Regions from separate parts of the Sodalis sp. RH14 genome, predicted to be linked through region 1. Evidence: predicted binding sites of a transcription regulator. Region 1 holds the regulator's gene; each other region holds the start of a gene.
The links. Region 1 encodes CRP, which controls carbon source genes, mostly activating them, when cyclic AMP is high. Its sites were predicted from a motif close to ATGTGANNNNNNTCACAT; they were not measured.

Region 2: serA (phosphoglycerate dehydrogenase) is a predicted target of CRP. The motif match lies at 2,302-2,319, and genes of this name have one in related genera.
Region 3: garD (galactarate dehydratase) is a predicted target of CRP. The motif match lies at 4,163-4,180, and genes of this name have one in related genera.
Region 4: deoC (deoxyribose-phosphate aldolase) is a predicted target of CRP. The motif match lies at 2,611-2,628, and genes of this name have one in related genera.

The regions. Positions count from the first base shown of each region.
Region 1 covers NZ_CP178739.1:5,216,572-5,222,514, reverse strand. The annotation lists gene argD (bifunctional acetylornithine/succinyldiaminopimelate transaminase) at 1-615, shown strand, start outside; gene ACL2XQ_RS23905 (YccS/YhfK family putative transporter) at 632-2,704, opposite strand; gene crp (cAMP-activated global transcriptional regulator CRP) at 2,758-3,390, opposite strand; gene ACL2XQ_RS23895 (hypothetical protein) at 3,558-3,746, opposite strand; gene ACL2XQ_RS23890 (OsmC family protein) at 3,706-4,128, shown strand; gene ACL2XQ_RS23885 (phosphoribulokinase) at 4,547-5,416, opposite strand; gene ACL2XQ_RS23880 (YheU family protein) at 5,521-5,763, opposite strand; gene ACL2XQ_RS23875 (LysE family translocator) at 5,885-5,943, shown strand, end outside.
Region 2 covers NZ_CP178739.1:4,812,502-4,818,444, forward strand. The annotation lists gene ACL2XQ_RS21910 (5-formyltetrahydrofolate cyclo-ligase) at 147-746, shown strand; gene serA (phosphoglycerate dehydrogenase) at 877-2,109, opposite strand; gene rpiA (ribose-5-phosphate isomerase RpiA) at 2,425-3,081, opposite strand; gene ACL2XQ_RS21925 (LysR family transcriptional regulator ArgP) at 3,299-4,192, shown strand; gene ACL2XQ_RS21930 (oxidative stress defense protein) at 4,248-4,973, opposite strand; gene ACL2XQ_RS21935 (LysE family transporter) at 5,165-5,794, opposite strand.
Region 3 covers NZ_CP178739.1:930,730-936,672, reverse strand. The annotation lists gene ACL2XQ_RS04085 (glycerate kinase) at 1-668, opposite strand, end outside; gene garR (2-hydroxy-3-oxopropionate reductase) at 752-1,645, opposite strand; gene garL (2-dehydro-3-deoxyglucarate aldolase) at 1,701-2,471, opposite strand; gene ACL2XQ_RS04070 (MFS transporter) at 2,532-3,863, opposite strand; gene garD (galactarate dehydratase) at 4,351-5,925, shown strand.
Region 4 covers NZ_CP178739.1:5,814,326-5,820,268, forward strand. The annotation lists gene typA (translational GTPase TypA) at 1-999, shown strand, start outside; gene deoR (DNA-binding transcriptional repressor DeoR) at 1,078-1,851, opposite strand; gene deoC (deoxyribose-phosphate aldolase) at 1,899-2,576, opposite strand; gene rbsK (ribokinase) at 2,770-3,696, shown strand; gene fucP (L-fucose:H+ symporter permease) at 3,701-5,038, shown strand; gene ACL2XQ_RS26460 (aldose 1-epimerase family protein) at 5,055-5,943, shown strand, end outside.

The sequences.
Region 1 (5,943 bases):
ACGCCGGAATTCCTGCAGGGCCTGCGCGATCTGTGCGACCAAAATCAGGCGCTGCTGGTGATGGACGAAGTGCAGTGCGGCATGGGGCGCACCGGCAAGCTGTTTACCTATATGCACTATGGCGTAACGCCGGATATTCTGACCACCGCCAAGGCGCTGGGCGGCGGTTTCCCCATCAGCGCCATGCTGACTACGGAAGAGATCGCCTCGGTGATGAAAGTGGGCACCCACGGCACCACCTATGGCGGCAATCCCCTGGCCTGCGCGGTATCCGAGGCGGCGCTGGATGTGATTAACCAGCCGGAAGTCCTGGCGGGCATTAACGAAAGGCACGATCGTTTCGTCAGCGCGCTCCAGGCGATTGACGACAAATATCAGGTATTTTCGGATGTGCGCGGCATGGGCCTGCTGCTGGGCGCCGAACTGCGGCCGCAGTTCCATGGCCGGGCGCGCGAGTTCCTGCACGCCAGCGCCGCGCAGGGCCTGATGATCCTCAACGCCGGTCCGGACGTCATCCGTTTCGCGCCGTCGCTGGTGGTGGAGTTCGCCGATATCGAACAGGGCATGGCCCGGTTTGAACAGGCGGTGGCGCAGGTTATCGCCGCCAAACCCTAAGGCGCGCGGCGGGAGACTAATGGCTTAACCGGCGCGCCAGCCAGTTGCCGTGCTGCGGCCGCTGGCGCCAGGCTACCGATGAAATCGTATGCATCACGCCCAGATGGAACAGAATACGCCGCAGATGGCGTTCCATCAGGGTGCCGGGCAGCTCCGGCGTTTCGCCGGCGGCATCCATCACCGGGCTGTCTGAGCTTGGGCCGTCATATTCCAGCCGTTGCTGGCAGCGCTGCAGCGCCACCTCGCAAGAGGCCAGGTACTTTTGCGCCAGCGTCGGCGTCAGCATGTAGTGATCCCGCGCCAGGATGGTCATGGCATTGATGTGCTCGACGATGAACTGGCTATGGGTCACCCATAAACGCATATCGGTCAGATAGCGCGAATTAAACGCCGGCTCCCGCATCGCCTGGCTAAGCGACGTAAACAGCGCGTTGTGCGCCTGGTTGACCTTCATGCGCGCGTAGGCCAGCGCCGCCGGCTCGGGGGCGGGTTGCAGCAGCAGTCGCAGCGCGTCCTGGTCCCGCTCCAGCGCCAGATGGGCGTTTTTGCGCAGCATACCGCTTTGCCACTGCGGCCATAACCACAGCATGCCGCCGAACGCCAGCATACAGCCGATCAGCGTATCCACCAGCCTGGGCACCAGGAAATGCGCGCCGTTCAGCGACAGTAGCTGCAACGTATACACCGCGGTCACCGTCATGCCGATCATCGCCAGGCCGTAATTTTTGCGCAACACCAGGTAAGACGCCAGCGTCAGGAACAACATGCACAGCAATACCGTGCCGTCGCTCAGCCTGAATTGCAGCGTGCCGGCGGCAATCACCAACCCCGCCAACGTGCCCAGGGCCCGATGCTGGATCCGCACCCGGGTGGCGTTATAGCCGTTCTGGCTGACAAACATCACCGTCATTAAAATCCAGTAGGGTTTGGGGAGATCCAATACCAGCCCCAGGCTGCTGCCGATGGCCAGCATAATCCCAAGCCTTGCCGCGCTGCGCAGCGCCATGGATTTAAAGGAACAGTAGCTGACCAGCGCATGCCAAAACGACAGCCGCTGCTGGTTGTCGGCCATCAGGTCGCGGCGGTAAAGCGGGCGCTGGGTACGCAGCAGCCGGGCGATACGGCTGAAATGGTAATAACAAAACTGTCCGACCGGATTATCCGGATGCCGGTCGGCAATTTTTTCCAGGGCCGACAGCGCGGTGGCCATGTTAAAACGCCCCGGCTGCCGGTGATAGAGAATATCATCCGCCAGTACCCGCAACCGCGCGGCAATCAGCCGGGCGTTATAGCGGATAACCGCCTCGGCGTGGCTTTGCGCCACCAGTTTTTGTACTTCGTCCGGCTGGTGCAGGCTGACGGCGATATGCTCCTGCAAATCCAGCGCCACCTGGAAAGAACGCAGCAGGCGTTTGTACTGCAGCTGATCATTGGCCGACAGCATATAAAGCTGCTGGTATACCTGGGCAATCAGATCAATCACCGCCTGCTGGCGGGCAAACAGCGGCGGCAGGGCGGTTTCCGGATCGGTATGCTGTGTCAGCAGGGTATATTTCGCCTCGATATAATCCGCCAGCTCCCGATACAGCAGGCTAAGCGATTCCCGCATCGGCTGCTCCTTCCACAACCGGAACCACAGGGCGTTGAACAGCCCGTACCAGGCGGTGCCGGCAATATACAGCAGCGGCGGCACGGCGGGCGGCACATTGCCGGCCAGCCCCAGGGTAAAGATGGCGGCGATAAGCGCGGCGGGCAATAAACGGCCGTGCAGCGGGCTGATTTCACCGGTAACGCCGAACAGCAGCGCCAGGCCGAGCATCACCAAGGGCAACGGCACCGGCACGGCCAACAGCACCTGGATCAGCACGCTGCTCAGCGCGAACAGCACGCCGCCGACGGCCAGTCGCTTGAAAAACCGTTTATGCAGGGTATCGAGGCCGGCGATATTGCAGCAGGCAGGGACCAACGAAAACAGCAGGCCGTTTTGCAAGCTGCCGAATAACAGGCCGGCGGCCACCGGCAGGCATAGCACGATGGTTTGCCGCAGGGCATAGTTTACTTCAGGGTGGTAGATTAACCGGCGCCACATACTGTCAGCAAAAAAAGCGTGGTACGAAGCACCACGCCTGTATAACGGGGCTATCAGCGCGTGCCGTAAACAACAATGGTTTTACCGTGCGCGGATATAAGATTTTGATCTTCGAGCATTTTAAGAATACGTCCTACCGTCTCGCGGGAACAGCCGACAATCTGGCCGATTTCCTGACGGGTGATTTTTATCTGCATGCCGTCGGGGTGGGTCATGGCGTCGGGTTGTTTCGCCAGGTTCAACAGGGTTTGCGCTATGCGTCCGGTAACGTCCAGGAATGCCAGGTTGCCGACTTTTTCCGACGTTACCTGTAAACGACTGGCCATTTGCGCCGACAGGCGCATCAGGATATCCGGATTCACCTGAATCAGCTGCCGGAATTTTTTATACGAAATCTCGGCGACTTCACAGGCGGTTTTCGCCCGTACCCAGGCACTGCGTTCCTGACCTTCCTCGAATAGGCCGAGCTCACCGATGAAATCTCCCTGGTTAAGATAGGAGAGAATCATCTCTTTGCCTTCTTCATCCTTAATCAGCACCGCCACGGCGCCCTTAACGATGTAGTAAAGCGTTTCAGCCTTTTCACCCTGATGTATAAGTGTACTCTTCGATGGATACTTATGAATATGGCAATGAGACAGGAACCATTCGAGAGTCGGGTCTGTTTGCGGTTTGCCGAGAACCATTCGCTGTTATCCTCTTTTGTCATCGCTATCCCAGGTTCGGGACATCGTATTCCCTGTTACGGCGCTTGTATTATTCACTCTGACTCCGCGTTTAAACGGAGCGACGTAAGGGAACTTATTAGGGTCTGGTAATGTGATGTTCCGATCGATCTCTTGCCCTTTCATTATCATGAGGCCGATCCAGCCTTGTTTTTAGCATAGGTTTGAAGCAGTGTCTTCTGTTGTCTTGCTTCAGCATGAAGTATGTTCAGTAACATTGCCAGTTTTCCAACAAAAATGTAGTCTGCTGGAAAGCTTTTCATCAGGAGTATCATAATGCAGGCACGGGTCAAATGGGTAGAAGGGTTGTCTTTCATGGGCGAATCCGCCTCGGGCCACCAGGTTTTGATGGATGGGAACGCGGGCGAAAAAGCGCCCAGCCCAATGGAAATGGTATTGATGTCGGTCGGCGGCTGCAGCGCCATTGATGTGGTATCGATTTTACACAAAGCGCGGCAGGACGTCCGGGACTGCGAGGTCAAACTCACCTCCGAGCGCCGCGACGAGGCGCCGCGCCTGTTTACCCATATCAACCTGCATTTTATCGTCACCGGCGCCGGGCTGACCGACAAGGCGGTGGAGCGGGCGGTGACGCTATCGGCGGAAAAATACTGCTCGGTCTCACTGATGCTCGGCGCGTCGGTCAATATGACCCACAGCTTTGAAGTGCGCGACGAACACCACGCCCCCGCCGCCTAACCGGCCCGCCAACACCGCACTCAAACCCGGCGTGTTCAAGGGAGAGCGCGCCAATGGGGTCGAATCGGGCATGGTTTCTCTGCCCGACCGAGCGCCCCATGGCACGGTATGCCCGCCAACACCGCACTCAAACCCGGCGTGTTCAAGGGAGAGCATGCCGATGGGGTCGAATCGGGCGTGGTGTTCCCGCCCGACCGAGCGCCCCACGGTATGCTAGGCCCGCCAACACCGCAGCGAATCCTGGCGTGTTCAAGGGAGAGCATGCCGATGGGGTCGAATCGGGCGTGGTGTTCCCGCCCGACCGAGCGCCCCACGGTATGCTAGGCCCGCCAACACCGCAGCGAATCCTGGCGTGTTCAAGGGAAAGCATGCCGATGGGGTCGAATCGGGCGTGGTGTTCCCGCCCGAGGCCTCGAGTTTACTTAATTTCCTTTCCTTCCAGCAACTGCTGTACCAGCGGCCCCATAATCAGCTCCATCGCCAGCCCCATCTTGCCCCCGGGCACCACCAGCGTATTAATATTGGAAATAAAGGAGCCTTGCAGCATCGCCAGCAGATAAGGCAGGTCGATATGCGCCAGGCTACGGAAATGAATAACGACAAAACTTTCGTCAAGTGAGGGAATCGCCTTGGCGGCGAAAGGGTTCGACGTGTCGACGGTCGGCACCCGCTGGAAATTGATATGGGTGCGGGAAAACTGCGGCGTGATGTAGTTAATATAATCCTCCATCGACCTCACCACCGAATCCATCACCGCCTCGCGCGAATGCCCCCGCTCGCCGGTATCGCGCACCAGTTTCTGGATCCACTCCAGGTTGACGATGGGCACCACGCCCACCAGCAAATCCACGTGCTTCGCCACGTCATGGCTATCGGTTACCACGCCGCCGTGCAGCCCCTCGTAAAATAACACGTCCGTCGGTTCCGGCAACGCCTGCCAGGGCGTAAAGGTACCGGGGATCTGGTTATACGGCACCGCCTCGTCATACGTATGCAGATATTTACGCGACTGACCGCGGCCGGTATCGCCATACTGATGAAACGTATGCTCCAGCAGGCCAAAGTTATTGGCGTCCGGACCAAAGTAGCTGATATGGCGCCCTAAATCCCGCGCCTTGCGGATCGCCATATCCATTTCCGGCCGGGTAAAGTGATGAAAGCTGTCACCCTCCAGTTCGGCGGCGTGGATATTCAACTGCTGGAATATTTTACGAAACGCCAGGCTGGTGGTGGTGGTGCCCGCACCGCTGGAACCGGTAACGGCAATAATGGGGTGTTTTGTCGACATGGTAACCCTACGCTTGGTTGAATTGCGGCGTGAAGAAGTGCGCCCGGCATCAAGGCCCAGAAGTGAGTGTTAGCATATTTAGCGCTTAGGGGCCAGGGGCTTCGCTATTCGCCCGGCGTATCTCCGGCCTGGTCATTAAACCGGCCGCGCGGCATGATATTGATATTTTCATGCAGTTCCGACCAGACCACCACCGCCTCGCCGCTTATCAACTGGCGTTTTACATCCTCGACCTTTTGCGCCAGTGATTTCTCCTGCTCGCCATAATCGGTGCCCTCACGCAGTACAAAGGACTCGATCAGGTTATAGAGCGTGTCAGGATCGATTTGTTCCCAGGGAATAATCACGATATTGTGTCCCGATAGTCAATAAATCAAGGTGTTGAGTAAATTTCACCTGTTATGCCTTGTACATCCCCGTGCGCACTGGTAGCTTCATACGCGTTATTTTACGGGGAGCCGCCAAAACGTGGAACTGAGTCTTTTTCTGTCAATGCTGGGGTTTCTCTGGGTGGCCGCCATTACCCC
Region 2 (5,943 bases), 400 kb from region 1:
GGCTTCCCCCCCCCTGCCACACTCTATTCCCCGACAGCGTTTTTTCAGACCCGATTTCTTTATCCGCGTACGTTATGACATCCCCCCGGACCGTCTTTATGACATACTTTATTACCTTCTTTTTCCGGTATAGCGCGTAATCAGCCATGATCCAGTCGCCCGAAACGTCCCTGCAGCGGCAAAGCCTCCGCAACCATATCCGCCGGCAACGCCGCCGGCTCACCCCGGCCGAACAGGCCGCTGCGGCCGCGGCGCTGGTCAAAACCCTGCTGGCCGACCCGCGGGTTACCGCGGCCCGCAGCCTGGCGCTGTTTTTATCGTTTGACGGCGAGCTGGATACCCGGCCGCTTATTGAGGCGCTTTGGCAACGCGACCAGCGCGTCTATTTGCCGGTGCTGCACCCTTTCAGCCCGGGCCACCTGTTGTTCCTGCGCTACAGGCCCGATACGCCGCTGGTGCTGAACCGCCTGCATATCAGCGAGCCGCGGCTGGACGTGACCCAGCTCTTGCCGGCGCGGCATCTCGATATCCTGTTTACCCCGCTGGTGGCCTTTGATGCCCGGGGCCAGCGCCTGGGCATGGGCGGCGGCTTTTACGATCGCACCCTGCGGCACTGGCGGCGCGGCGCCGGCTTCTACCCCATCGGGCTGGCCCACGATTGCCAGCAGGTGGACGCCATACCGGCGGAGCCCTGGGATATCCCGTTGCCGGAAATTGTTACCCCGTCGCGGCACTGGCGCTGGTAAACCGCCGGGGACGGATGGCAGCCCTTGGCCCGGTGGTGTACCCGGCGTGCGCGGTAAGCTGGCGGTACCCATAAAAAAACCCCGGCTTGCTAAGCCGGGGCTGGGGTCGACCACGTCAGGCGCGCAGCTATCAGTACAGCAGGCGGGCGCGGATAGTGCCGGGTATCGCCTTCAGCAGCTGCAGGGCGGTATTTTCGGTATCGGTTTCCACATCAATGACCACATAACCGATTTCGGGCGTGGTTTGCAGATACTGGGCGGCGATATTGATGCTTTGCTCGGCAAAAATCTGGTTGATGCGGGTCAGGATCCCGGGACGGTTTTCATGGATATGCAGTAAACGGCTGACGTTATCGCCATGTTCCGGCAGCGAGACTTCCGGGAAATTGACCGCCGACAGGGTCGAACCGTTATCGGAGTATTTGGCCAGTTTGCCCGCCACTTCCACGCCGATATTTTCCTGCGCTTCCTCGGTGGATCCGCCGATATGCGGCGTCAGGATCACATTATCGAATTCACACAGCGGCGAGTTGAACGGATCGCTGTTGGTGGCGGGCTCTTCCGGGAACACGTCCACGGCGGCGCCGGCGATATGTTTACTGGCCAGGGCGTCGCACAGGGCCGGGATATCCACCACCGTACCGCGCGAGGCGTTGATAAACAGCGACCCCGGCTTCATATGGCCGAATTCTTCCTTGCCCATCATATTGCGGGTGGACTGGGTATCCGGCACATGCAGGGAGACCACGTCGCACATACCCAGCAGCTCAGGCAGCGAATCCACCTGGCGCGCGTTGCCCAGGGACAGTTTGCTCTCGATATCGTAATAGAACACCTGCATCCCCAGGCCTTCCGCCAGGATGCTCAGCTGGGTGCCGATATGGCCGTAACCGATGATGCCCAGTTTCTTGCCGCGCGCTTCATAGCTGCCGCTCGCCTGCTTGTTCCACTGGCCGCGGTGCGCCTTGGCGTTGGCCTCCGGGACGCCGCGTATCATCAGCAGCATTTCGCCGAGCACCAATTCCGCCACGGAGCGGGTATTGGAAAAAGGCGCATTGAATACCGGCACGCCTTTTTTCAGCGCGGCTTTCAGATCGACCTGATTGGTGCCGATACAAAAGCAGCCGACGGCAACGAGTTTTTCCGCCGCGGCAAAGATGTCTTCCGTCAGGTGGGTACGGGATCGGATGCCGATAAAGTGCGCGTCGCGCACGGAGGCTTTCAGTGCCGCGGAATCCAGCGCGCCCTTATGGTATTCAATATTGGTATAACCGGCGCGTTTCAGGTTATCCACCGCGCTGGGGTGAACACCTTCGACCAACAGAAACTTAATCTTATCTTTTTCCAGCGATACTTTTGCCATTTCCCGACCCTTTTTGAGACTTCAGATGCGACTGCAACACACAGCACCCGGACAAAATAACAAAAATTACCGTGGCGGCAACAGGGCCGTTTATCCTTAAGACAGCATAAGACGCAGCCATAAGCGATTGCTATGGATAAATCCTCTGGTCTGGTGGAGAAGCGTCATATATATAGCAGGCCGATGGCATAAATGTGACATTTATCACTGAATTTCGCCTGCGGCGATAAAAGATGCTATGTAAACAAAATTAACATCCGCCGCCGCCGGCGTGGCAAGCCGGCGGCGGCGCCGGGCGGCGGTAAAACCGGCCCGTTACTCGATAACCTGAACGCCCCCGGCGGTGCCGATCAGCGCCACATCCGCGCCGCGCCGGGCAAACAGGCCCACGGTCACCACGCCGGGCAGGCTGTTGATTTTGTCTTCCAGGGCCACCGCGTCCAGGATGCGCAGGTTGCGCACGTCCAGGATAATATTGCCGTTATCGGTTACCACGCCCTGGCGGTACTCCGGCAATCCGCCCAGTTTCACCAGCTCGCGCGCCACATAGGCGCGCGCCATCGGGATCACTTCCACCGGCAGGGGAAAATTGCCCAGGACGTCCACCCGTTTGGATCCATCGACGATACAGATAAATTTACGCGCGACCGCCGCGATGATTTTTTCGCGCGTCAGGGCCGCCCCGCCGCCTTTGATCATCTGCATCTGGCCGTTGATTTCATCGGCGCCGTCGACATAGATGTCCAGCACGTCGACGCTGTTGAGATCCAGCAGCGGGATACCGAGGCTCTTCAGCTTGGCCGAAGACGCGTCCGAACTGGAGACCGCCCCTTCGATTTGATTCCTGATGCTGCCCAGGGCATCGATAAAATGCGCGGCGGTGGACCCGGTGCCGACGCCGACGATCGTGCCCGGTTTCACATACTTCAATGCCGACCAGCCCACCGCCTTTTTCAGTTCATCCTGCGTCATAAATAATTAAGCCCTTGGCTACGGAAAGTGGGCGGTATTATAAAACAATATCATCGCCGATGGCGTGAATTCCGCCACAACCCGCCGCATCCCGGATGCCCGCGCCTGACACGGCTGAAATTTTGCGTCCGCAACCGGGTCAATCTATGGCATAGTGAAAACCGGTGACCAAAAAGTACCTATTGATGCACAGAGATATCGACGCAGGGGATAAAGAATGAAACGCCCGGACTATCGGACGCTGCAGGCGCTTGACGCCGTGATACGGGAACGGGGTTTTGAACGCGCCGCGCAAAAATTATGTATCACCCAATCCGCGGTATCGCAGCGCATAAAACAACTGGAAAACCTGTTCGGCCAGCCGCTGCTGGTGCGTACCATTCCCCCACGGCCCACCGAACAAGGGCAAAAGCTGCTGGCCTTGCTGCATCAGGTGGAATTGCTGGAGGACGAATGGCTGGGCACCGATAACGGCAGCGACACGCCGCTGCTGCTGTCGCTGGCGGTGAATGCCGACAGCCTGGCGACCTGGCTGCTGCCGGCGCTGAAACCGGTGCTGACCGATTCGCCTATCCGCCTTAATTTACAGGTGGAAGATGAAACGCGTACCCAGGAAAGGCTAAGGCGCGGCGAAGTGGTGGGCGCGGTCAGTATCCAGCCCCAGCCGCTGCCGAGCTGCCTGGTGGATCAACTGGGCGCCCTGGATTATCTGTTCGTGGCATCCCAGCCTTTTGCCGATCGTTATTTCCCCCACGGCGTGACGCGCAGCGCGCTGCTGAAAGCGCCGGCGGTGGCGTTTGACCATCTGGACGATATGCACCAGGCGTTTTTGCAGCAGAACTTTGACCTGCCGCCGGGCAGCGTGCCCTGCCATATCGTCAACTCATCGGAAGCCTTCGTGCAGCTGGCGCGCCAGGGCACGACCTGCTGCATGATCCCGCATCTGCAAATCGAACGGGAGCTGGCGACGGGCGAACTGATAGACCTGACGCCGGGCCTATACCAGCGCCGCATGCTGTTCTGGCATCGGTTTGCGCCGGAAAGCCGCATGATGCGCAAAGTGACCGACGCCCTGCTCTCCCATGGCCGGCAGGTCTTGCGCCAGGCCTGAGGGCCGCACAGCGCCGGCGCGCCCCCAAGTGGGACGCATCGGCCACACCCGCCGCCTAGGGCTGGCGTTGCAGCTCGAACACGACATCCACCTGATCGTCAAAATGGATCGCCTGCTGGACATAGGTCTGGGCCGCATCGGTCTGCGACATGGCCTCGTTGGTCTTAAACATCCGCGCCACCGGCACCGGCTGGTAGTTCGCCACATGGTAACGAATGCTGAAAATCGGCCCCAGGGTGGCTTTAAAGCCTTCCGCCAGCGAACGGGCCTGGGAAGTGGCGTTTTCAATCGCCTTGTTGCGCGCCCGATCGCGGTAGGCGTCCGGATTAGCCACGCCCAGCTCGACGGAGCGGATTTCATTCAGGCCGGATTTCAGCGCGCCGTCCAGCAGTTCATTGAGCTTGTCAAGCTGGCGCAGCGTGACCTGCACCTGGCGCACGGCGCGATAGCCTTTCAGCACCGATTCCCCGGTCTTTAAAAAATCATATTCCGGCTGAGTGCGCAGGTTCGCGGCGTCGATATCTTTATTTTCGATGCCGTTTTTATTAAGAAAATCAAAATATTGCGCCACGCGCGCGTCCACCTGTTTTTTAGCGTCGGCGGCGTCTTTCGAGGAAATCGACACTTCGATGGTCAGGGTGGCGATATCCGGCGTCGCCTCGACGCTTGACGTGCCGGAGGTGATCACATGCGGCCCGGCGGGAAGCTCGGCGGCCAGCGCCTGGGTCGTAAACGATCCTAATCCCAACAGGGTGGTTAACAGCAATGCTTTGACCTTCATGACGTCTCCTGTGCGGCAAAATGCGCTGAATATAAATGAAAATACCGCCTATGATTGCGCATTTTCATCTAAAAACAACGCCCTTTGCGCTTATTTACCGTTACGTGATTATCGGCACCCAGCATAATCGTTGCCGTTGCGTTAAAATATAGGATAAGTTCTCAATCTCATGCAGCGCCACGCCCCGGGCACTACGCCGGTTGCGCGGTAAACATCTGCCAGGCCTGGCGCGCCAGTTGCAGCGCCACCAGCCACATCACCACGCCGACGAATAACTGGATCCCGCGCTGCACCCGGCCGCGGTTAAGCCAGGGGGCCAGACGCGCCGACAGCATGGCCAGGCCGTAGAACCATACCAGGGACGCGCCGATGGTGCCGCCGGCGAACCAGCGCCGCGCCGCCGGCTCCAGTTGCCCGCCGATACTGCCCAGCACCACCAGCGTATCCAGGTAAACGTGGGGATTGAGCCAGGTCACCGCCAGCATGGTAAGGATAATGCGCCGCCGCGACGGGCGGAAGACCTCGCCCGGGACACCGGCGCGGTCATCCCCTTCCCCGCGCCAGGCGTTTTTCAGCGCGCAAAAGCCATACACCGCCAAAAACGCCACCCCCGCCAGGGTCACGCCCTGCAACAATATGGGCGACTGCGACAGCAGCGCGCTGCTGCCAAAAACGCCGGCGATAATCAGCGCCATATCGCTTAACAGGCACAAAGTGGCGATCAGCAAATGATATTGCCGCCGTATGCCCTGGTTCATCACCAGGATATTCTGCGGCCCAAGGGGCACAATGGTCGCCATGCCCAACGCAAAACCCTGCATAAAAATAACCCACACGTCGCTCACCGCCTGCTGCCAATAAAAAGTAGCGCTAGTGTAATCAGAAGCGGATATCAGTTGAAATGGAATAAATTAATCTTGCATTAGCATTGCTTATAATCTGATCACCTGTGCGTCAGCGGGCAAGGCTG
Region 3 (5,943 bases), 1.7 Mb from region 1:
TCAAGTTGCCGGATCATGGCAGGCGTCGCGCCTTTCTGCGGGCCGAATATCGCCGTGGCGCCCTCATCGCCGGTCAGGGGATTGGTGACGTCGCAGGCCACCTCGAAACGGCATTCCCTGATGCGCGGATCCAGATGGGTAATATCGATACGCGCCAGCTTATCCAGCTCGCCGCCGCCGTAACCGATCTGTTGACCCTGCGCGTCGAGCAGCCCGCCGCCCAGCGCCTGCACCATGCCGGCGCCGCCGTCGTTGGTGGCGCTGCCGCCGATGCCGATAATGCAATGTTTAACGCCGTGATCCAGTGCGCAGCGGATCAGCTCGCCGGTGCCGAAAGAGGTGGTTAACAGCGGATTGCGGTCGCAGGCGCGCACCAATTCCAGCCCGCTGGCGGCGGCCATTTCGATAAACGCGGTTTGTTTATCGCCGGACAGGCCGAAAAAGCCGTCCACCTGGTCGCCAAGGGGGCCGGTGACCCTGACCTTGACGATTTCTCCCCCGGTGGCCGCCACCATGGCCTCCACGGTGCCCTCACCGCCATCCGCCACCGGCAATTTGACGTAATGGGCATCGGGAAACACGTCACGAAATCCCTGTTCGATCTGCGTTGCGACCTCCAAGGCAGACAAACTTTCTTTGTAAGAATCCGGTGCGATTACTATCTTCATAGACTACCTGCGCCTGTTGAGCTGAAGCCGGCAAAATAGCTATTTTGCCGCCTCGCAGGGCGCCGGTCCGGCGCCCGACCAATTTATTGCCGCTTAACTTCAATCTTGGCCAATTTTTCATAATAACAAGCCAGGGCGCTGTGATCCGCATTGCCCAAATCGTCTTGCTTCAGGGCCTGCATCATTTCCATTACCACCGCGGTTAACGGCAGTTGCGCGCCGACGCCATGCGACGTATCCAGGGCATTGGCCAGATCCTTGATATGCAAGTCAATGCGGAAACCCGGCTTGAAGTTGCGATCCAATACCATCGGCGCCTTGGCTTCCAGCACCGTGCTGCCCGCCAGTCCGCCGCGAATGGCCTGGAATACTTTTTCCGGGTCGACGCCGGCCTTGGTTGCCAGCACCAGCGCTTCCGACATGGCGGCGATATTCAGCGCCACGATCACCTGGTTGGCCAGTTTAGTGACGTTACCGGCGCCGATATCACCGGTATGCACCACGGAAGCCGCCATGGCCTTCAGCAGTTCAAAGCTCTTGTCGAATAAAGCCTTATCACCGCCGACCATCACGGACAGGGTGCCTTCGATGGCTTTGGGCTCGCCGCCGCTGACCGGGGCATCAAGCATGTCGATGCCTTTTTCCGCCAGGGCGGCGGCGATTTCGCGGCTGGCCAACGGCGCGATGGAGCTCATATCAATGACCAGGGTACCGGCTTTGGCGCCTTCTACCACGCCGTTTTCACCCAGCACCACTTCTTTAACATGCGGAGAGTTCGGCAGCATGGTGATAATGATATCGGTTTGTTCGGCCACGGCCTTCGCCGTGTCGGCTGAGGTGGCTCCGGCCGCAACCACTTCCGCTACCGCTTCGGTATTGCGATCCAGTACCACTAATGAGTAACCCGCTTTCAGCAGGTTTTTGCTCATTGGTTTTCCCATGATGCCCAAGCCAATAAATCCAATTTTCATTACTATTACCTCTTAACGCTTGCTATAAAAAGTGTAGGGCGCGTCAGACGCGCCATGTCAGTTATTTTTTAAATTTGTCGGCCAGCGCCTGGGTGCCGCCGCGGAATACGCCGAGATCGCTGCCGACCGCAACGAAGGTGGCGCCCCACTCCAGATAACGGCGGGCGTCGGCTTCCACCGGCGCCAGGATGCCGCTCGGCTTGCCATGGGCCTTGGCGCGGGCAAAAATATGGCGGATGACGCTTTGCACCGCTTCATGGCCCGGCTGTCCCAGGTAACCCAGCGCCGCGGACAAATCGCCCGGGCCGACAAAGATACCGTCGACGCCGTCCACAGCGGCGATGGCGTCGATATTGTCCACGCCTTCCTGGCTTTCGATCTGCACCAGCACGGTGATATTGTCATTGATGGTGGCGTTATAGTCCGGCACGGTGCCAAACATATTGGAACGATGGGAAACCGACACGCCGCGGATGCCGGCGGGTGGATACCGGGTGGAGGATACCGCGCGCAGGGCCTGCTCTTCGGTTTCGACAAACGGGATCAGGAAATTATAAAAACCAATATCCAGCAGGCGTTTGATAATCACCGGCTCATTGGTTGGCGGACGCACCACCGGCGCGCTGTGGCTGCCCTTAAGCGCCATCAACTGCGGAACAAACGTGCCGACGTCATTAGGTGCGTGCTCACCGTCCAGTACCAGCCAGTCGAATCCCGCCAGGCCCAACACTTCCGTGGTAATGGGATTTGCCAGCGCGCACCAGCACCCAATCTGGGTTTCCCCCTGAAGTAACCCCTGGCGAAAACGGTTAGGCAGTAGTGGAGTGTTCATAATTTACCTCTATGCAATGAAACAGAAAGTAGCGGGCCCCAAAACGCCGGGCCCGCGATATCAGGATTTAACCAGCACCAGTCGCTTGATTTCGCCGACCACCACCAGGTAGCACAGCATGGCCGCCAGGGCGGAACAGCCGACAAAGATCAGCGCGGCGTTGAATGAATGCAATTCCTTGACCATATAACCGATAGCCAGCGGCGTAACGATGGAAGCCACGTTGCCGAACACATTGAATATGCCGCCGCACAGGCCGATCACTTCTTTCGGCGCAGTATCGGAAATCACCGGCCAGCCCAGGGCGCCGAAGCCTTTGCCGAAGAACGCCAGCGCCATCAGCGCCACCACGATGACCGTATTGTTGGTGTAGTTGCACAGGATAATGCTGGTGGCCAGCAGCATGCCCACGACGATCGGTATCTTACGTGCCACGGTCAGCGAGTGGCCGCGCTTGATCAGAATATCGGAAACCACGCCGCCCAGGACGCCGCCGGCAAAACCGAACAACGCCGGGATCGAGGCAATCAGGCCCACTTTCAGGATGGACATGCCCTTATCCTGCACCAGGTAAATCGGGAACCAGGTCAGGAAGAACCAAGTAATACTGTTGATGAAATACTGGCCGAAAAATACGCCGAGCATCATGCGGTTGGTCAGCATCTGTTTGACATAATCCCAGCGCGGGCCGTCTTTTTTACCGTCTCTCGGCGTGTCCATATCGACCATGGCGCCGCCGGCGGCGATGTAATCCAGCTCCTGCTGCGAAACGCGGGGGTGTTTATTCGGGTTTTGAATATATTTGATCCACACCATCGTCATGATGAAACCCAGCACGCCCATGACGGTGAAGACATGTTCCCATCCCCAGGCATAGGTCAGCCAGCCCAGGATAGGAGAAAATATCGCCAGGGCGAAATACTGCGCCGAGTTAAAAATCGCCGACGCGGTGCCGCGTTCAATGGTGGGGAACCAGGCGGCGACGATGCGCGCATTGGCCGGGAAAGACGGCGCCTCGGAGAAACCCAGCATAAACCGCAGGATAAACAGCGTCATCGCCGCGTAAGCCACCGGGAAAAAGCCGACGAATCCCTGCAGCAGCGTAAACAGCGACCAGAAAAACAGGCTGTAGGTATAAACGCGTTTGGACCCGAAACGGTCCAGCAGCCAGCCGCCGGGAATTTGCATAATAAGGTAGGCCCAGCCAAACGCGGCGAATATCTGCCCCATTTGCCCGGCGTCCAGCCCCAGCGTCTTGGCGACATCGGAACCGGCAATGGACAGGGTTGCCCGATCGGCGTAGTTAACCGCGGTGACCAGGAAGATAATTAATAAAATCACATAACGGACATGTGTTTTTGTTCTACTTGAAACCAGAGGTGTCGTGCTCATTGAATACGCTCTAATCAGGCGATAAACTTCGGGAACACAAAAAATCATTACCACACTATTTTTTGCGTTGCGCTTTTTTATCGTGAGTTAATATTTTCTCGTAAGAGTCTTTTTATTTCACCGGTAGGCCGGTTGGTGTCTTATTTAACTGACCTGCATAGTATAAAAACCATCGTGAAAAATGGCACTGTGCATAAGCACAACAATTAAGCCTAAAATAACCGATTTTTTGGACATGAGCACGTGAAAGCACGACGGTCGTCACGTTATTTTTTGGCGTGGATTCTGCCGCGAATGAAGGGTGACCTTTATCACATTATACTGAACATATGACAAATAAATCCCGGGTATAGCCGCTATAAAATCGTGCATTTGCACAATGAGAAGTGCCCCTATTCCGCATATAATATCCTCATCACCCGTATTGTTATCCTGGCTGAACGCTGGTTCGGGTTATAACAACAGATTAGTATTTGCGGAGACGTTTATGTCATCAACAATAATGACCAATGCGGAAAAGGCATTGTATATCAAAGTTCACGTCGACGATAACGTCGCGATTATCGTGAACAATAATGGTTTGCCGGCCGGCACTCAATTCGCGGACGGCTTGAAATTAATCGAGCATGTTCCGCAAGGGCATAAAGTCGCCCTGCGCGATATCGCCATCGGCGGCGATATCGTCCGTTATGGCGAAGTGATTGGCTATGCCTTGCGTGAAATCAAACAGGGCAGCTGGATTGATGAATCGCTGGTCGAGATGCCCAAGGCCCCGGCGCTGGAAACCCTGCCTCTGGCCACCAAGGTCCCGCCGACGTTGCCGCCGCTGGAAGGCTATACCTTCGAAGGGTACCGGAATGCCGATGGCAGCGTCGGCACTAAAAACCTGCTGGGCATTACCACCAGCGTACAATGCGTGGCCGGCGTGGTTGAATACGTGGTGAAACTGATTGAACGCGATCTGTTGCCAAAATACCCCAACGTCGACGGCGTGGTCGGGCTAAGCCATCTGTACGGCTGCGGCGTGGCCATTAATGCGCCCGCCGCGGTGGTGCCGATTCGCACCATCCATAATATCTCCCTCAACCCGAATTTCGGCGGCGAAATCATGGTGATTGGCCTGGGCTGCGAAAAATTGCCGCCCGAACGCCTGCTGGCCGGCACCGAGGATCAAATTCCCATCGCGGTGGAACGCCCGGGGGTGAGCATCACCCGTCTCCAGGACGAAAAACACGTGGGCTTCAAGTCCATGGTGGATGATATTCTGCAGGTAGCGGAAGATCATCTGCAGCGTCTGAACACCCGCCAGCGCCAAACCTGCCCGGTATCCGATCTGGTGGTGGGCACGCAGTGCGGCGGCAGCGATGCGTTCTCCGGCGTAACCGCCAATCCGGCGGTGGGCTTTGCCTCCGATCTGCTGGTGCGCTGCGGCGCGACGGTGATGTTTTCGGAAGTGACCGAAGTGCGCGACGCCATCCACCTGCTGACGCCGCGGGCGGCTGACGAACAGGTGGGACGCCGGTTGTTGGAGGAAATGGCCTGGTATGATAATTATCTTGACGATGGTAAAAGCGATCGCAGCGCCAATACCACCCCGGGCAATAAAAAAGGCGGTTTGGCCAATATTGTTGAGAAATCGCTCGGTTCCATCGCCAAATCAGGCACCAGCGCCATTGTGGAGGTGCTCTCCCCCGGCCAGCGTCCGACAAAAAAGGGGCTGATTTTCGCCGCCACCCCCGCCAGTGATTTTATTTGCGGTACCCAGCAGCTTGCCTCCGGCATCACCATACAGGTATTTACCACCGGGCGCGGCACGCCCTATGGTTTGGTGGCCGTGCCGGTGATCAAGATGGCGACGCGCGACGCGCTGGCCGACCGCTGGTTTGATTTGATGGATATCAGCGCCGGTTCCATCGCCACCGGCAGGGCAACCATTGAAGACGTGGGCTGGCAATTGTTTGAACTGATCCTGGATATCGCCAGCGGCCGCAAAAAAACCTGGTCCGATCAATGGGGCATTCATAACGCCCTGTCGGTATTCAACCCGGCGCCGGTGACCTGATTACCCTTACCACCACTG
Region 4 (5,943 bases), 600 kb from region 1:
GTTACCGGCCTTGGCGAGCTGAATATCTCCGATACCATTTGCGATCAGGCCCTGGTCGAAGCGTTGCCGCCGCTGACGGTGGACGAACCTACCGTTTCCATGTCGTTCGGCGTCAACACCTCGCCGTTCTGCGGCAAGGAAGGCAAATACGTCACCTCCCGCCAGATCCTTGAGCGCCTGAACAAAGAGCTGGTGCACAACGTGGCCCTGCGCGTGGAAGAAACCGTCGATCCGGATACCTTCCTGGTCTCGGGCCGCGGCGAGCTGCATTTGTCGGTGCTGATCGAAAACATGCGGCGTGAAGGTTTTGAAATCGCCGTATCGCGCCCGAAAGTTATCTATCGTACCGTCGACGGCAAGAAACAAGAGCCGTTCGAACAAGTTACCCTGGATATCGAAGAACAGAACCAGGGCCCGGTTATGGAAGCCATGGGCATCCGTAAAGGTGAAATGCGCGATATGCTGCCGGATGGCAAAGGACGCATCCGTCTTGATTACATCATCCCCAGCCGCGGCTTGATTGGTTTTCGCACCGACTTTTTAACCATGACGTCCGGCACCGGCCTGCTGTATTCGTCGTTCAGCCATTATGACGATGTCCGTCCGGGTGAAATCGGCCAACGCCAGAACGGCGTGATGATTTCCAACGGCCAGGGCAAAGCGGTAGCCTACGCCTTGTACAGCCTGCAGGATCGCGGCCGTTTGTTCCTGGGCCACGGCGCGGAAGTGTACGAAGGCCAGATTATCGGCATTCACACCCGTTCCAACGACCTGACGGTAAACTGCCTGACAGGTAAAAAACTGACCAACATGCGTGCTTCCGGCACCGATGAGGCCACGACGCTGGTGACACCGATCAAGATGTCGCTGGAACAGGCCCTGGAGTTTATCGATGATGATGAACTGGTGGAAGTGACACCGCTGTCCGTGCGTTTACGTAAACGTCATTTGACCGAAAATGACCGTAAACGCGCTAACCGTTCGGGTAAAGAAGCTTAAACCCGTCGGCCCAGGCGGCGATAACGTAACAATGCCGGTCTGCGTAAGCAGCCCGGCATTTTTTTGCCCGCCGTTCAGCTATTCCCGGCGATAAAGCAGCCTGATGTCATGCTGTTGGCAATACTCATGAAATTTCGGCGGCGGCGATTGGTCGGTTATCAGGGTATGAAACAAGGATAAAGCACCGATAAAGGCGGGTTTGATGTTGTCGAATTTACTGTGATCGGCCACCAGGATCGCCTGCTGCGACATGGACAACGCGCGATGCTTCATGGTGAGTTCGTCAAAGTTAAAGCAGGTGGCGCCGAAACCGATATCAATACCCGCCGCGGAGATAAACGCTTTATCGGGGCGGATATTATCCAGGATGGAATATTGGGTCAGCGGCGTAAAGATGCAGTTGGCGGGGTGGAACTCGCCGCCGCATAAAATAACTTTGCAATTAGGATGATCCTGTAACGCCAGGAAAGTATTCAGGGAATAGCAGACGGCGGTAAACGCCAGGTCATCGTCAATCGCATCGATGATAAACGGGGTGGTGGTGCCGCAGTCGAAAAAAACCGTGTCGTCCGGCTCGATCAGCGCCGCCGCCAGGCGGCCGGTAAGGGTTTTTTCCTCAACGTGCTTGGCTTTTTGATCCGAAACAAAATAGTGGGTAACGTTATTATTGCGCGGATCGTTAACCACGTAACCGCCCAGCAGTACGACCTGCGCGGGTTCGGCGCTGAGATCGCGGCGGATGGTCATCTCCGAGACGCCCAGCAGGACGGCGGCATCTTTCAAATGAAGCTTATCTTCCCGCTTCAGGGCGAGTATCAGTTTATTAATCCTTTCTTCGCGCCGCGTTTCCATATGACATCCTGCGTTATCAGACCCGATTTCCGCCGGGTTCTCAGAAATTAATAGTCGCTGGCGGACGCCTTGCCCGATACGATCGCGACACCTGAACTGGTGCCGATTCGGGTGGCGCCGGCCAGGATCATGGCGGTGGCGGTCTGGCGATCGCGTACGGCGCCGGAGGCCTTTACGCCCATACCCTCGCCGACGGTTTCGCGCATCAGCCTGACATGTTCTTCTTTTGCGCCGCCGGTGCTGAAGCCGGTGGATGTTTTCACAAACGCCACCTTCAGTTCGCGGCATATCCGGCAAACCGCGACAATTTGTGGTGAACTCAACAAACAGGTTTCCAATATTACCTTCAACGGAATAGCCGCGCAAACCTCGCGGACCGCGCGGATATCGGCGGTTACCGCGTCAATATTGCCGCTTTTGAGCCAACCGACGTTAATCACCATATCTATTTCCTGCGCACCCGCCGCAATCGCCGCCTGCGCCTCGAACGCCTTGGCGGCGGTCAGGCCGGCGCCCAACGGAAAGCCGATCACCGAGCAGACCTTTACCGGGCTGTCGCGCAGCAAGCGCGCCGCAAGCGGCACATACCCGGAATTGACGCAAACCGCATAAAATCCGCACTGTTTAGCCTCGCCGCATAACGTGGTGATCTGCGCTTCGGTGGCATCCTGCGCCAGCAGGGTATGGTCGATGTAAGGGGCAAAATCGATTTCAGGGGAAGTCATGTTAATGTCCTTTATGTGTATTATCACGATAATAATGTGAGAATAATAACATTACAGAAGCCTCTTACAATAGGCATGTGGCAATTTAATTTTCATTAAACGATGTGATCATTGTCATGTTACTAACATTTTTGTCTTGTTAGTGTTAATAAAATAACATTGAATAAGGTTAAAAATATGAGGGCTAATAATTATGGATATCGCAGTTATCGGTTCCAACATGGTGGATTTAATCACCTATATCAAAGAGATGCCTAAAACCGGGGAAACGCTGGAAGCCCCCGGTTTTGAAATCGGCTGCGGCGGCAAGGGCGCCAATCAGGCGGTAGCCGCCGCCAAGCTAGGGGCGGAGGTGATGATGATCAGTAAAGTCGGCGAGGATCTCTTTGCGGACAATACCGTTAACAACCTGGTGCGCCATGGGGTCGATACCCGCTATGTGGAAACGGTGGCGGGCGTATCCAGCGGCGTAGCGCCGATTTTTGTCGATCCAGATTCACATAATCGCATCCTGATTATCAAAGGCGCCAACGATCACCTCGGCGCGCAGGACATCGATCGGGCGGCGGAACAGCTCAAGGGCTGCCGGCTGATTATCCTGCAGCTGGAAATTCCGCTCGCCACCGTCTATCACGCCATTGATTTTGCCGCCCGGCATCAGGTTCCCGTAATCCTTAATCCGGCGCCCGCCACCCGGGAACTGGATATCGCGTATGCCTGCCGGTGCGACTTTTTTATGCCTAACGAGACAGAGCTGGAAATTCTGACCGGCATGCCGGTGGACAGCGAGGAGCATATCCTGCTGGCCGGCCGTTCGCTGCTGGCCAAAGGATTGAAGAACCTGATTATTACCATGGGGCATCGCGGCTCGATGTGGCTAAGCGGCAACGAGGTGTACCGGGTCGATCCGGTACCGGTCGACGCCGTGGATACCAGCGGCGCCGGCGATGCGTTTATCGGCTGTTTTGCGCATTATTTTGTCGCGCGCGGCGATATCAAACAGGCCATGCGCTACGCGTCCGCCTATGCCGCCTACAGCGTCCGGGGTAAAGGCACCCAGCGTTCCTATGCCGAGGCTTCCCAGTTCCATGATTTCCTTGCCACCCTTCATCAGGAATAACATCATGCGCCACAATACGGTACAAATGCCTGACGGCTATTTAAACAAAACACCGTTGTTTCAATTTATCCTGCTGTCCTGCCTGTTTCCGCTATGGGGCTGCGCCGCCAGCCTTAACGATATCCTGATCACCCAGTTCAAAACGGTGTTCGCATTGAGCGATTTTGCCAGCGCCCTGGTGCAAAGCGCCTTTTACGGCGGTTATTTCCTGATTGCCATCCCGGCGTCGATGGTTATCCGCAAAAGCAGCTACAAAATGGCCATTATGATCGGCCTGTCGCTGTATATCATCGGCTGCGTACTGTTCTATCCCGCCTCCCATATGGCCACCTATACCATGTTCCTGGCGGCCATTTTTGCCATCGCCATCGGCTTAAGCTTTCTTGAGACCGCGGCCAATACCTACAGCTCGATGATCGGTCATCGCGATTACGCGACCCTGCGGCTGAACATCAGCCAGACGTTTTATCCCATCGGCGCGCTGATGGGTATTGTGCTGGGGAAATACCTGGTGTTTCAGGAAGGCGGCAGTTTAAGCAGCCAAATGGCCGCCATGACGCCGGAGCAGGTGCATCAGTTCCGTCTCAATATGCTGGAACTGACCCTGGAACCCTATAAATACCTGATTATGGTGCTGGTGGTGGTGATGGTGCTGTTTATGCTCACCCGGTATCCCCACTGCAAACCGCAGCCCGATAAGCAAAACCGCCGCGCCGCGCCCGGCATGGGCGAAACGCTGCGTTATCTTGCCGGCAATGCGCGTTTTCGCAAGGGCATCGCGGCGCAGTTTCTCTATGTGGGCATGCAGGTGGCCGTATGGTCGTTTACCATCCGTCTGGCGCTGAACCTGGGGGCGGTAAATGAGCGTGACGCGTCCAACTTTATGATTTACAGCTTTATCTGTTTTTTTATCGGTAAATTTGTCGCCAATTTCCTGATGACGCGCTTTAACCCGCAAAAAGTCCTTATCGCCTATTCTATCCTGGGCGTGGCGACGCTGGCCTATGTGGTGCTGGTGCCGAACTTCACCGCCGTCTATGCCGCGGTATTTGTCAGCGTACTGTTCGGACCCTGCTGGGCCACCATTTATGCCGGCACGCTCGATACGGTGGATAATAAATATACCGAAGTGGCCGGCGCGGTGATCGTTATGGCCATCGTCGGCGCCGCCGTGGTGCCGGCAATCCAGGGGTATGTCTCCGATCATCTCGGGTCGATGAAACAGGCGTTCGGCGTGTCATTATTGTGCTTTGCCTATGTCGGTTACTATTTCTGGGGCGAACTGCGCAATAAACAACCGCGAATCGCGACCGCGGAATCGATGATGGATAACCAACTTTAAGCAAGGAGTCGATATTATGGCCGCTGTTATTCATCTTACGCGCCAGCAATTCACCGGACAGCCGTTTCGTCTGGTGGAGAATGGTGAACTTAGCGTCACGTTATTTACCTATCCTTCGGGTATCGAAGCCGTGACCCTGCGCAATAGCCGGGGGTTTATCACCCTGCTGCCCTTTTACGGGCAGATGGTATGGGACGCGCAGTTCGACGGCCATAGCCTGCGCATGGAGAACCCCTTTAGCGAGCCCAAATGGGGCGAGTCGGTGGTGGATACCTATGGCTGCTTTGCGTTCCACTCCGGCCTGCTGAGCAACGGCTGCCCGGCGCCGGAAGATACCCATCCCCTGCATGGCGAAATGCCCTGCGCACGTATGGATAGCGCTTTCCTGCTGGTGGATGGCGACAGCGTAACCCTGGGCGGCGGCTATGAATATGTTAAAGGCTTTGGTGATCATTACCTGGCGTCGCCCTCGGTCAGGCTGGGCGCCGGCGCGACACTGATGACCATCGCCATGCGGGTCACCAATCTGGCCAGCGTGCCGATGCCGCTCCAGTATATGTGCCATATGAACTACGCCTATGTTCCCCAGGCGACCTTTAGCCAGAATATTCCTGCCGCGGCGTTTGCGCTGCGTACCTCGATTCCAGGCCATGTGCACCCCACGCCGCAGTGGCTGGAATATACCGCCGGGCTGGCCCGCGATCCGTCGGCGCTTAAGGCGCTGGACCAACCGCAGTTCTACGATCCGGAAATTGTCTTTTTTGCCGACAACCTGGCAACCTATACCGATCGGGTGGAATGTGTTATGCAGGCGCCGGGGACGGGGCCGCGCTTTGTCACGCGTTTCGATACGGCGCAGTTTAACCATGCCACGCGCTGGATACTCCATAACGGCGATCAAAAAG